Regions from separate parts of the Amylolactobacillus amylotrophicus DSM 20534 genome, predicted to be linked through region 2. Evidence: predicted binding sites of a transcription regulator. Region 2 holds the regulator's gene; each other region holds the start of a gene.
The links. The regulator LexA, encoded in region 2, represses DNA repair genes until DNA is damaged. The targets are predictions, from matches to a motif close to CNAACANNTGTTNG.

Region 1 (4,553 bases), on a different contig from region 2:
AGGAGTACCACGGTTAACACACCATTGAATATTGCTAGCAAGACGGGTACCCAAAGACTTTGCGTTGAAAGATACGACCACGCTAGCAAGCCCCCAATAAGTAGCTCGCTAATAAAAATTAACGGTATACTTGAAAAGTTTAGTAAGGCAAAAATCAGTGCAGAAAAGATAACTCCCATGATGGCCTTAATCAGCGTATTTTGACGGAAAAAATAATTGAAAAAAAAGCCAGTGGTCAGAAATTGTTGTAGTGTACTTATGATGATTCCCTCGGAGAAAATAAAGAACCAAAATAATCCAGCGGAATCCCCGGCATGATATGCTGTTTGAATGCTGGTATAACCTATGCCCTGCGCCAATTGGATGTAGTTGATTACCATTCTCACAATAAATATTAGCGTGGTAATCAATACCAGTTGACCGAAATGGTCCGATATCGGCAGTGTGGTGTCTGAACGCTCAAAGTAGCGCGATTCGCGATTAAAGCGGTAGATGTAGAAAATCAACATCATTAGGCTTAGCAACAAAAAGAGAATGCTGCCCCAAAGGCGTACCTTGCCATCAACTACTGCCAACCTTCTCGCACCGAAAATAATAAAGTATCCTATTAGGTAGATGGTTCCGCGAACCATATTACCTTCACGTGATCTTGGTGTATTCATGTAATCATCCCTCATAAAGTCATGTTCGATTATACCAAAAAAAATGACTAGTTTCAGGCCAGATACTATTTTGTGCTCCTATTCAGTTCTAATTTGAATATTCTTAATATCTTCAAATTTAATCTGTTGGTCATTAATCACAACATTATCTTGCTGATAACCACCAACAAAGCCCACGATACTTGCAGGAATTACACCATTTACGTCAACTTGTTTCAATTGGATATCCACCTCTAGATGATTCTCAAATGCCTGGAACAACAGCATACCAACCTCTTCTGCAGTTTGAATCGGGCGACTCTTTATTACCTTATTATTTTGCTGCTCCTCTTGTTCAATCTTTTGTGTGTGATCACTTAAATAAAAACCTGCCCATTTCTTCATACCACGATCCTGATAATTCTTAAAAAAATCGTCCAACATTCGATCAAAATCACTCATAACTATTACCACCATTGTGGCCCCCGACAAGGCCGGCACGTTCTATCGCTGTACCCCCAGGTGCTAAGCTACTTAATTTAACGGCAGATTTCAAACCGAATTTCTTTCTAATCTGATCAGCCGTCCGATCCAGTTTGCTCCGTTTCTCTAACTGCTGCGGTTGCACAAACAGATTTAATTGACTTACTTGTTCTGGAATCAGGTCACCATAGTCCACTCCAATATTTCGTACAATTTCCCCATGCCAATTACTCCGAAAAAGGGCTAGTAGCTCCTCAACTAACTCCTTATTGTCATTTGTATAACTAATTTTTTGTTGCTTACGAAAACCCGAACGCTTCTTACCCGTACTACTTTTGTATGAAAAACCAATCCACAAGCTGACGAGACCCGTTTGTAATTTGCGACTTCTAATTCTGGCGGCGACCTGTTCGCCAATTTCCCTAATCACGATTTCAATCTCACGTTGCACCAAGTAGTCTCGTGGTAAAACCTGTGAATTACCATAGCTTCTTGCTTGCGGAATATATTTATCCCGAATTAAACTCCGATCAACCCCCCAACTCATTGCAAAAAGCTGTTCACCGATTATGCCAAATTCGTTCTTCAGTTTGACCGGATCAGTGTGTGCCAACTCGTACATATTGTGAATACCAATTCTCTCAAGGTGGGCTGCAGTTCGTTTATTGATTCCCCAAACATCCGTTAAATCAGAAATTTGCCAGATTGTATCTGCCACCTCCACATAATGCCAGAAGGCGATCATTGTTGCCCTTTTCTTTGCATCGATGTCCAGTGCAAATTTCGCCAAAAGCGGGTTCTCTCCGATACCTACAGTCGTGTAAATACCGAGCTGATTACGAATATCTAATTGAATCTTCCGCGCCACCTCAAACGGGTCCTTACCAAACAACTGGTATGAGTTGGTCATGTCTAAGATACTCTCATCAATCGAGTAGACGTGCAGGTCCTCGTCAGCCACATATTTCCGAAATATCTCAATAATCTCCATGCTCTTCTGGATGTAAAGGTTCATGTGGGGCTCGACGTAAATTAGGTCTGGCGCCTCCTCCTTGGTTGGCAAGTTGCGCTGTCTCATCACATTCTTGATTCCGTATTTCTTCTTCGCCATCGGCGAGGCAGCTAGGACGAGGCCGCCATTAGTATTCTTCTGGGTCGACATGACTACCAATTTGGTCTTCAACGGATTCAACCCCAAGGCCACGCTCTCGACACTGGCATAGAATGATTTATTATCAATCATGAAGATTAGGCGTTTAGGCTCATAACGATAATCATACAAATTATCACCCCTTTTCGCGAACAAGTGTTCGTATTTGCTATATCAAAATTACATTATTTTAGCAAAAATAGCAAGTGCAAAATATTTGAATCCCGGTAAAATAGCTCCTACAATATATATGTAGGTTGAAAGAAAGGAAGTTTTCAATATGGCAAATGAATTAATGCATCGTAGTAATAGAAATCCATTGGATCGGTTTAATGATTGGTTTAACGATGACTTCTTCGGTTTCCCTAGAGACGACTTTGCTAATGTATCATTAGCAAATATTATGCAATCAGACATCGCTGAAACCGACAAGGAGTACGTAGTCAAGATTGACATGCCAGGAATGCAAAAGGATAAGATTAATTTAAATTACCAAAACGGCGTTCTTAGTGTTTCTGGTTCTCGTGAGTCATTCTCAGATTTGAGTGATAAAGATGGGAACATCATTCACAACGAGCGTTCGATTGGCCATGTATCAAGGCAATTCCGCCTTCCAGACGTAGAAAAGTCAGCTATCTCTGCTAAATACGAGGGTGGCGTTTTGACCGTCACATTACCAAAAGCAACTGAGAAATCTGATGACGCAAATCAGATTAAGATTGATTAACAGAGCATTAACACATAGTTAGCTGGTAAGTAATACTAAGGGTGGGTTCTTCTGAACCCACCCTTTTTATATTCTGTAGTTGCCAAATGTTTTTCTAAAAATGCTATAATCAAACTCAACGAATGAAATCAAAGGATTACATTAATGCAAACAGCTAGTTTGGTACAAAAAATTCAAGCTTCATTACTCAATATATTCGTAGGCTTAATAGCAGTTCTAGCAATTGCCTATAATTCACTTTACCCAGCGACACCCACCGCAATCACCTTTCGGGGCTCGCGTTACCTCTTTGTGTTGGAGTTTGCAATAATCCTAGGAATTTCCTTTATCCTCGGCTCCCGCCATGAGACTCTATTGTCCCAGGTTAAAAACAAGCAATACTATTACCGTATCCTACTCTTTTTCCTCACTTACAGTGTATTTACATTCATCATTCACCTCAGCCTAGTTAGCTCCGCCCTTTCGCTTGCCAAATTAAGCACCGCTTTTAACTTTGTCTGGAAGATAAACAATCCCACCTTCATCCTTTTCTGGCTCGCGCTGCTTAGTCCCCTCTTTACCAAGTGGTTCCTGACCTTAACCAAGAATAAACGTTGGCTATTAATTGGTATTAACCTGCTGTTACTGCTTTTAGGCCTTGTAATTATTGACCGCACAAACCGACTTAATCTCCTTTATCTAGTGGCGATCTTTGGCGTGCTGTTCAGCTTCAGTCTAGGAATTATCGTTAGACTACCTCATTTACTCAAAGACCTAGAAGCCCAGTTATCCTTGCCTTTAATTGCGGGAATCCTAATTGTCGGCTCGCTCAACTTTGAAATTAACACAATCTGGTGGAACACCGGCATGGTCGCAGCAACTAACCTACTTGGAATTACTAATCCCAGCGCCCTCCTCATCATCCGAATTTTGCTCACCTTCATACTGATTACGACCATCGAGTGGATCAGACAACACCGACTGACGCGACCACATCTTTTTGCTGCGTCAATTGTTATTCCCAGCTCCTACTTTATTATCCAAGCCTCCAACTATTCATTTAGACTGAGCACGATGGTAACCGGTCCAGGCTCACTGTGGTTGAGTTTGATTAATCTGACATTTCTACTGGCGATTTACATGATCGTCGTGGCAATTGTGAAACGTGTCTATTTGGCCCTTGGTATCTACAGCCTCATCGTGATTCTTGTAGCTTACGCGAATATGCAAAAGGTACTACTACGAAATGAACCGATCACCCCACTAGATTTAAAAAATATTGTTATTCTTCCAGAATTGATTAGCATGATTAACGCTACCTACCTAGTGGGCGTCATCTTAGGTCTCGTCCTTTTATTAGGGTTCATTTGGCTTATCCAGAAACGCTTTAACCTCCAATTACACGCTAAATTACCAGTACGACTAGGGCTAATTATCGTCAGCGTCAGCTACCTTGTTTTCTGGGTCAATTTCCTACCAACTCAAACTGTAAGCTGGAACACTACCGGTACGCATGTCGCCAAGAATCCGGCAATGCGTGCCGCACATTACAGCACCCTCTCCATGATTGTGC
Region 2 (4,553 bases):
ATTCTTATTATCAGTCTAAAGCCAATATTTATAAGGGTTTGGGGAATAGTGAGGAAGAGTAGTGAAAGAGTGAAAATTTTATGGCCAGATTAGTAATTTGCTGGTGCACTCTGTAAATTATTAAAACTTAGCAAATCAATAGGTTATACAGTCAGTTCCAGCTAAGGATAATTTCTAAACAGGAAATTTTAGAATGAATCAGTTCCATGTTACAGTAGTAGTGTAACCGAATACATTATTTTCTGGAAAAGAGGAACAATATGGCAAACTATGATTTCCCGAACACCAAAGAGCAACTGAATCAATTGATTGCGGATATCAGTCAGTTGGGTGTGGTGGTTCAACAGACTCACTGGTATATGCGCGGTGAGAACTTCTTCAGATTACATCCGCTCATGGATGAATATGGTGCGCAACTTGATCAACAAAAAGACGAGATTGCAGAACGGTTAATTGCATTGAACGGTAGTCCTTTTGCGACGACTCACGAGTTCATTGAGAATACTGGTATTCCAGATGAGGAGCTCCAGTTCGATGAATTAAGTATGCAGGAGCTGATGCAACGCCTCGTTGATCAATTCAAATATCTGCGTGACCAATTTCAGAAGGGGATTGAGATCACCGACGAGGAAAAGGATTTTCCGACTCAGGACATGCTAAATGGATTCAAGAGTGAGACCGATAAGATCATCTGGATGATTAATGCATACTTGGGTCAAGCTCCGCTTGATTAAAGATCGTGCAAAACAAAAAAGACAGCCAACCGGCTGTCTTTTACTTTACATTAATCATGTAATACTCTATATTAGATAATCGATTGTCTGTAGAGGGAGACAAGTTTCCCCAGTATCTGAACGGAATCCAAGATGATAGGGTCCATATAATCATTCTCTGGTTGTAGTCTATAATGACCGTTCTCCTTGTAGAAGCGTTTGATGGTAGCTTCGTCCTCGTCGGTCATTGCGACAACTACATCACCGTTATTTGCGCTAGATTGTTTCTTTACAATTACGTTGTCACCATCAAGAATACCCATGTTAATCATACTTTCACCGTGCACAGTAAGCATGAAGTACTCGTCATCCGAATTTTCAAGTTCAGGTGGTACAGGGAAGTAGTCTGTAATATCTTCAACGGCTAGAATTGGCTGGCCCGCAGTTACGACACCGATCATCGGAATCGATTTCTGCTTCGCACCAATTAATTCACGTCCTAAATCAGTGACCTCAATTGCCCGTGGCTTTGTGGCATCCTTGACTAGATAGCCCTTGCGCTCTAGTCGTTCAAGGTGACCATGGACGGTCGAAGTAGAAGAAAGTCCAACTGATTGACCGATTTCTCGGACGGTTGGTGGAAACCCGCGATCCTCAACTGCCTCGTAGATGAATCTTAATATTTCAATTTGTTTGTTCTCGTGGACTTTTGTCATGGCTAAACTCCGTATTTTTCGTTAAGATAAGGGTATCACAAATTTTTGTCATAGGCAAACAAATGTTCTAGATTGGGGTTTTACAATGAATAAGGAAGAAAAAGCCAAGTTAGTGCAGAGAATTAATGAGCTAGCGGCGAAGAAAAAGGCTGGCGAATTAACCGCTGCAGAGGTCGAGGAAAGAAAGGAATTACACCAGATTTTCCTGAAGGATTTCCGCGCCGGATTCAGGCAAACAGTTGAAAACATCAAACTGGTCGATGAGCACGGTAACGATGTTACATCCGAAAAAGCAAAGGCCGCACAAAGAGAAAAAGGATTAAGACAAGATTAGACTTTCAATGAGAGCTAATATTGTGTAAACTAATAATGTTGAAATTTTGGGAGGATAAATAAGTATATGAACACAGGTATCTGGATATTAATCGTAGTAATTGGAATACTAGGTGGCGCCACTGGTGGCTTCTTCCTAGCGAGAAACTATATGAAGAAGTATTTTGAAAAGAATCCACCAATCAATGAGGAAATGATTAGTGCAATGATGAGTCAAATGGGTCAGAAGCCTTCTGCAAAGAAGCTTAACCAAATGATGGCCAGCATGAAGGCACAAAGCAAATCTTCTAAGAAATAGTTGACTGAGGCGGGTATTTACCTGCCTTTTTCATATTCATTCGAGGTTTAAGATGGGAATATTTAAGAAACTCGGCTGGTACTTCAAAGCCGAAAGAAAACGTTATACATTGGGAATCGGTTTTTTGATTCTGACAGCAATTATCAATTTGATCCCACCTAGAATCTTAGGTATGATGGCTGACCAAATTGATACGGGCTCAATTACTTGGGAGAGATTTTTCACGTTAATCGGCGCGATTTTAAGTGCAGCAATTCTGCTGTACCTATTTCGCTATTTGTGGCGCACCCAAATTTGGGGTGGCGCGGCCAAGCTTGAATGGACAATGCGTTCGAAGTTATTCTGGCATTTCATGCAGATGGATGAGACGTTCTATCAGAAGCATCGTACTGGTGATTTAATGGCACACGCCACAAACGACCTGAGTGCGATTCAGCAAGTCGCAGGGGCTGGGGTTTTGACACTGGTTGACTCAATTGTTACTGGTGGCTCGACCATTATCGCTATGATGATTTTTGTAGACTGGCGTTTGACCCTGGTTGCCATGATTCCGATGCCGTTCTTAGCCGTAATGGCTCGTGTGTTAGGTACGAAACTGCACGATGCATTCGGCCACTCACAGGCGGCGTTCTCTAAGCTGAATAATAAGACACAGGAGAGTATCTCTGGTGTGAAGGTCATCAAGACTTTCGGCCAAGAGAAGGAAGACACTGCGGAATTTGACCAGATGGTTGACAAGACCATCCAAATCAACAAGCGGGTCTTCAAGCTCGATTCTATGTTCGACCCTTTAACGACACTGATCATTGGTGCAACTTACGTGATTACCATTATTTATGGCGGGATGCTGGTTGCAAACAAGACAATTACAATTGGTCAGTTGATTTCGTTTATCTCATATATCTCAGCCATGGTTTGGCCGATGTTTGCAATCGGGCGCTTGTTCAATGTCTTGGAGCGTGGTAGTGCGAGCTATGATCGGGTGATGGAACTCATGAACGAGCAATCACTGATTAAGGAGGTCAACGAGCAGCCAAGTAAGCTGGCCACTGGTGATTTGACCTATGAGGTTGAACGTTTTGCTTATCCAGACGAGCCAGAACACACGACACTTTCAAACATCAACTTTACGTTGCCGATGGGTAAGACGCTTGGGTTGGTAGGTCGTGTTGGTGCAGGTAAGTCGACGATTATCAAGCTGCTGATGCGGGAGTTTGATAACTACACTGGTTCAATCAAAATCGGCGAGAAGAACATCAAGGATATCCCACTGGATGACTTGTTACATGCGATTGGCTATGTGCCACAGAACAACTTTTTGTTCTCAACTAGCATTCGTGATAATATTCGGTTTGCAAATATCGATGCCGAGCAGTCGCAAGTGGAGGCCGCAGCCAAGAAAAGCGCGCTCCATGATGATATCTTGCAGTTCCCGAGAAACTACAATACCTTGGTTGGGGAGAACGGGGTGTCGTTATCTGGTGGTCAAAAGCAGCGTCTAGCAATTGCTCGTGCACTTTTGAAAGACCCGGAGATCCTCATTTTGGATGATGCGCTGAGCGCGGTCGATGCCAAAACAGAAGAGACCATTCTGGGCCACCTGAAGGAAGATAGAAAAGATGCTACCACGATTATCTCTGCCCACAGGCTCACTTCTGTGATGCATGCTGACGAAATACTGGTAATCAACGATGGCCGGATAGTTGAGCAAGGCACGCATGAATCACTGTTAGCTTCACGTGGTTGGTACTATGAGATGTGGGAGAAACAACAATTAGAAGTCAAGGTAGGAGGTGAGATTGATGGATGATGAAGAACAATACCGGTCAATCTGGTCGAAGAATATTCCGGCAAAAGAACAATTCAAGATCATGAAGCGCTTGTTCACTTTCGTTAAACCGTTCAAGTGGACATTTATTATTGCGGTTGTGGGGGCATTCTTGGTGAGTGTCATCAACATGTTATTACCACGGTTACTCCAATACTTCATGGATAATTTCCTCACTAAACAGACCGCGACAGTGCAGATTATCCTGGGCTTTGCGGCCATTTATGCTATTGGAAGTATCCTGAAGGCCATTTTGCAATATATCTATTACTTTATGTATTCGATGGGCAGCGAACGTGCCTTAGAGGATGTGAGACGGACCATCTTTCGGAAGCTGCACAACCTCGGGATGCGTTACTTTGATCAGACACCTGCCGGCTCGATTGTTTCTCGTGTGACGAACGATACGAGTACGTTGGCGGACTTTTGGAACGTGTTTGCAACGTTGATTATCGCGCTATTCTCGATGATTACTGCACTAGTGGCCATGTGGACCACGAATCATACGGCCACCTTCATCGTTATGGCCTTTATTCCGATACTACTATTCTTTGTCTGGCTTTACACACACTTTAGTTCAAAGCTCTACCGGAGATTTCGTGAGAAGTTGAGTCAGATTAACGTTAAGTTAAACGAATCAATCGAAGGTATCACGGTCATCCAGC
Region 3 (4,553 bases), on a different contig from region 2:
GCTGCACTGGCAATTAGCTTCGTTGGTTGTGGCAAGAAAACGGCAGCTAAGGATAACGAACCAATCAAGATTGGCATTCTTCAACTCATCGACCAAACGGCCTTAACAGATGCGCGGAAAGGCTTTGAAGCAGAACTCGCAGCAGCAGGTTACAAGGGTAAGAAGATTAAGATTGATTATGTGAACGCCCAGGGTGATCAGAGTAACCTACGGACAATGAGTGAGAAACTAAAGAAGGACCAAAACGTCGTCAACTTGGCACTTGCAACACCAGCGGCCCAGGCCCTCCAGAAAGTGGACCCAGACACGCCCATGGTCTTCACCGCTATCACCGATCCAAAGGAAGCCGGCCTCACCACTAATCTCAAACAGCCGGATACGAACGCCACTGGTGTGACGGACAATGTTTCCATGAAACTGCAAATTAAATTTCTCCACCATCTGCTGCCAAAAGCGCAAACAGTCGGGATTATCTACAATGCTGCAGAATCAAACTCGCTTACGCAGGTCAAAGAGGCTGAGAAGGAACTGAAACAGCTGGGAATTAAGGTGAAGAAATTGACCGTGGCGACGACAAACGACGTGGATCAGGCAACACGCTCGATGGCAAAGAAAGTCGACGCCATCTACCTACCAACTGACAACACGATGGCCGCCGCGATGGTGACAGTGGGTAAGATTTCAAGAAAGACTAAGGTCCCAGTTATTCCTGGTGCAAGTACCATGGTGCGGGATGGTGGTGTTGCTAACGAGGGACTAGATTATGAGAAACTTGGCCGCCAAACGGCTAAGTTAGCCATCAAAATCATCAAGGGCCAGCAGGTTTCTGATCTCCCAGTCGAACAGCCAAAAGACATCACAATTATTAAAAATGAAAAGATGATGCAGGCGCTGGGTATTTCAGACGATCAATTAGAATAGATCCGCATCAGCTGAAAATTGGCACAATAAAAATTAGGCCAACACTCTTGAACAGAGATTGTCAGCCTGATTTTTCTATTCTTGGTGTGCCCGATGCCACTCCTTAATCTGTTCTAGACGTGCCTTAAACCGCACCTCTTGGCCCTCGATTGTCGGTAAATAATACTCGTGACCGGCGACCGATTCCGGCATTGTGTCCATCGTCGTTAACTTATCCTTAGTTGCATGGGCGTATTCGTAATCTTTACCATAGCCTAGATCCTTCATCAACTTCGTTGGTGCATTTCTAATCTGCAAAGGAACCGGATCATTCGCAGTCTGCTTGACGTCCTTTGCCGCAGCATTCTTGGCCGCATAAACCGCATTAGACTTCGGCGCAAGCGCCATATAAGTCACCGCCTCTACCAGATGGACATCGCACTCAGGCATCCCCAGAAACTGACAAGCCTGAAAAACGTTTATGGCTACGTTCAGCGCGTTAGTGTCTGCTAAGCCAATGTCTTCCGCTGCAAAGCGGACAATGCGGCGGGCGATATAAAGCGGATCCTCGCCACCTTCAAGCATCCGTAGTAGCCAGTAGATCGAAGCATCTACGTCACTATTGCGCATTGATTTATGCAGAGCCGAGATAATGTTGTAGTGCTCTTCACCGTTCTTGTCGTACAGGACAAATTTACGGGTAATTAGTTGGGCCAGGCTGGACGTGGTCACCGTAATCTCAGAGCCATTCTTCTCACCGTTCAAGACGGCCATTTCCAGCGTGTTGAGGGCCATCCTTGCATCCCCATCGGCGAAATTTGCAATGGAATGAAGTTCCGCAGCACCGATCTTGACATGCTGTTTCAAAAATCCAGCAGGATTGGTGAGCGCATTTTGCAGCAGCTGGCTGATTGCAGCAGTCGTCAATGCCTTCAGTACGAAAACCTTGCAGCGTGATAATAAGGCCGAGTTCACCTCAAACGAAGGGTTCTCGGTCGTTGCCCCAATCAAAATAATGCTGCCTCGCTCGACATAGGGCAAGAACGCATCCTGCTGTGCCTTATTGAAACGGTGAATCTCATCAACAAAAACCATCGTCTGTTGCCCAATCTCCCGGTCAAGCTCGGCCTGTTGCATGATCTTTTTAATCTTACTAATACTACTATCGACGGCGCTAAAGCTCAAAAAATTCGATTTGGTTGTCCGGGCAATAATCTCGGCGAGAGTGGTCTTCCCGACTCCTGGCGGCCCCCAGAAGATCATCGATGATACCTGGTCATTCTCGATGATTTCACGCAGGATTTTGCCGGGACCAAGCAAATGGTCCTGACCGACAAATTGCGCCAGCGTTTGCGGTCTCACCCGACTCGCGAGTGGCGTATTGTCTACTTGGTTTGCAAAAAGTGATTCTTGTTTCATGATAACCGCCTGTTCTTGTGCAACTTAGTTTAGCTAAATTTACTACCAATAATTATACCGCATTAACCAAACATCTGTTCACCTTTTGCCTAATAGAAAAAAAGCCATTCAAGTTTAACCTCCTCACAGAGGCAATTTGAATGGCTTAAATGAAATATCGTCACCTTATTTTTCGTATGTGCTCAGCTTGAAGACAACCTTGTCCTTTGGTGCAAGCTGGATCTCGCCTGCACCCTTTGTGGCATCCTGACCATTTACCGTGAAGGTCCAGTAAGCGCCAGCTTGGTCGTCTTGTTCTACACCATTGATCGCCGAGACGAATCCCTTACTTTCGGTCACCCGATAGCTCTTCTTCAAGGCGGCTAAAACTGACTCGCCCTTTTTGAACGACACCTTCTTGTTGCCTAGCACCTTGTTGTTGGTTCGATCAAACACCTTAATTGTTGCCGTTTGGTTCGCGACAGAACTTGATTTAGTTTGTGTATTGTCTGTTGACTTCTCCTGATTGCTGCAGCCCACTCCTAGGAGCAGTATTGGTAATACCGCCACAACCAAAATTCTTAGCAGTTTTTTCATTAAAAAATTTCCTTAATATTAGTATTACAGCCCGCACTTCAATTGTACTTTACAGTTGGTGCACGTGGTACAGCCACCAATCTTCTCCACAATTCCCTTGTGGCAGATTGGACAAATGTTTCCTTCGTCGACACCCTCGACACGGCCGGTAAACAGGCCTGTGAGCTCTTCATCAGTGGGGGCACACTGTTCTTTTGTGTCGTCCGTATCGGTAATTACGTGTAGCTCAACTTGTTCAACGGCCTTGACAGGTTCATCGGTCGTCTTAGCCTTACTTGTATCATCGTCATCCAGTAAGTTATCCATCGTGTTTTCTTCATTAGTGAGGGTCAGCACCTGTGAATCACGGCTACCATCCACGTAGACGGTACCCCCTTTTGCACCACCATCGTAGAGGTCTTGGTACACCTGGGCAACTTGTTCCACGCTGTAGCCTCTTGGCGCGTTGACGGTCTTCGAGATAGAACTATCAACCCAGCGCTGAATGACACATTGAACGTCAACGTGCTCCTTTGGAGAAAGCTCCATTGCCGAGACGAAGAAATCAGGTAAGTTTTCCTTAGTTGTCCCCGGATGACTTGCAAGGTATTCATCAACAATTGCAGCGTTTACTTCGATGAATTTGCCCAGACGACCTGAACGGAAGTATGAGAATGAGTAGTATGGCTCTAAACCGGTTGAGACGCCGGTCATAGTCCCAGTCGAGCCAGTAGGAGCAACCGTTAACAGGTGTGAATTTCTAATCCCATACTTCAAGACATCTTGGCGAATGTCCTCAGGCATCTTCTTCATGTAACCGGTATTGATAAATTTCTCCCGTAAAGCTGCTGTCTCTGCGGCAGTTTGGCCAACCAAGAATGGGAAACTACCTTTAGTCTTAGCTAACTCTATTGATTGTCGGTAAGCGGTCGTTGCGATAATTTCAAACAGATGATCGATCAATTGGTTACCCTCAACTGAACCATACCGTTTCTCACAGTAAATCAACAGGTCTGCGAGACCCATGATGCCCATGCCAATCCGTCGTTCTCCCTTAGCTTGCCGCTCGTTTTTGTCGAAAAAGTATGGCGTAGCATCAATAACGAGATCCTGGAATTGCACGGCGTGACGCACAACCCGTTTCAGCTTCTCTTCATCCACAGTCTTAGTTTCTTTATTCACGAAATTAGCTAGGTTCAAGGAAGCCAGGTTGCAGACTGCATATGGGGTCAGTGGCTGCTCACCACAAGGGTTGGTAGCTACAACCTTTTGACCGTAAGCAGTTGCATTCGTCATCTCGTTTGCGTTATCGATGAAGAAAATTCCGGGTTCAGCAGAGTAGGTTGCACAAAAAGTAATCAAATCCCAAAGTTCACGAGCTTTAATTGTTCTGTAGGTTTTGACGGCGTGACCCATTTTTTCCCATTCACGCACATCACCGACATCCTGCCACTGCTCGTCATAGATGGCCATCTCCGCTTCATCGTAGTTATCGACGTCTGGAAATCTTAGTTCATAGTTGCCATCAGTTTTAACAGCCTCCATGAATTCCTTCGTTAAACAAACCGAAATATTTGCTCCGGTCAAGAAGTCAGCATTTTGAACGGAATAGCTACCACCTAGACGGAGCTTCTCCTCAATCTCGTGTTTGAACTGACTCTCTTCAGTATGCTCAATTG

Region 1: a site for LexA is predicted at 2,424-2,437, ahead of FC62_RS03640 (Y-family DNA polymerase). Genes of this name have one in related genera too.
Region 3: a site for LexA is predicted at 2,387-2,400, ahead of FC62_RS02925 (replication-associated recombination protein A). Genes of this name have one in related genera too.

The regions. Positions count from the first base shown of each region.
Region 1 is NZ_AZCV01000002.1:151,132-155,684, forward strand. It holds gene FC62_RS03630 (CPBP family intramembrane glutamic endopeptidase) at 1-662, opposite strand, end outside; gene FC62_RS03635 (hypothetical protein) at 741-1,103, opposite strand; gene FC62_RS03640 (Y-family DNA polymerase) at 1,096-2,406, opposite strand; gene FC62_RS03645 (Hsp20/alpha crystallin family protein) at 2,555-3,001, shown strand; gene FC62_RS03650 (LTA synthase family protein) at 3,146-4,553, shown strand, end outside.
Region 2 is NZ_AZCV01000001.1:80,077-84,629, forward strand. It holds gene FC62_RS00410 (Dps family protein) at 261-734, shown strand; gene lexA (transcriptional repressor LexA) at 806-1,429, opposite strand; gene FC62_RS00420 (DUF896 domain-containing protein) at 1,515-1,763, shown strand; gene FC62_RS00425 (YneF family protein) at 1,830-2,060, shown strand; gene FC62_RS00430 (ABC transporter ATP-binding protein) at 2,113-3,870, shown strand; gene FC62_RS00435 (ABC transporter ATP-binding protein) at 3,863-4,553, shown strand, end outside.
Region 3 is NZ_AZCV01000002.1:15,601-20,153, forward strand. It holds gene FC62_RS02920 (ABC transporter substrate-binding protein) at 1-921, shown strand, start outside; gene FC62_RS02925 (replication-associated recombination protein A) at 997-2,319, opposite strand; gene FC62_RS02930 (DUF4430 domain-containing protein) at 2,485-2,895, opposite strand; gene FC62_RS02935 (vitamin B12-dependent ribonucleotide reductase) at 2,920-4,553, opposite strand, start outside.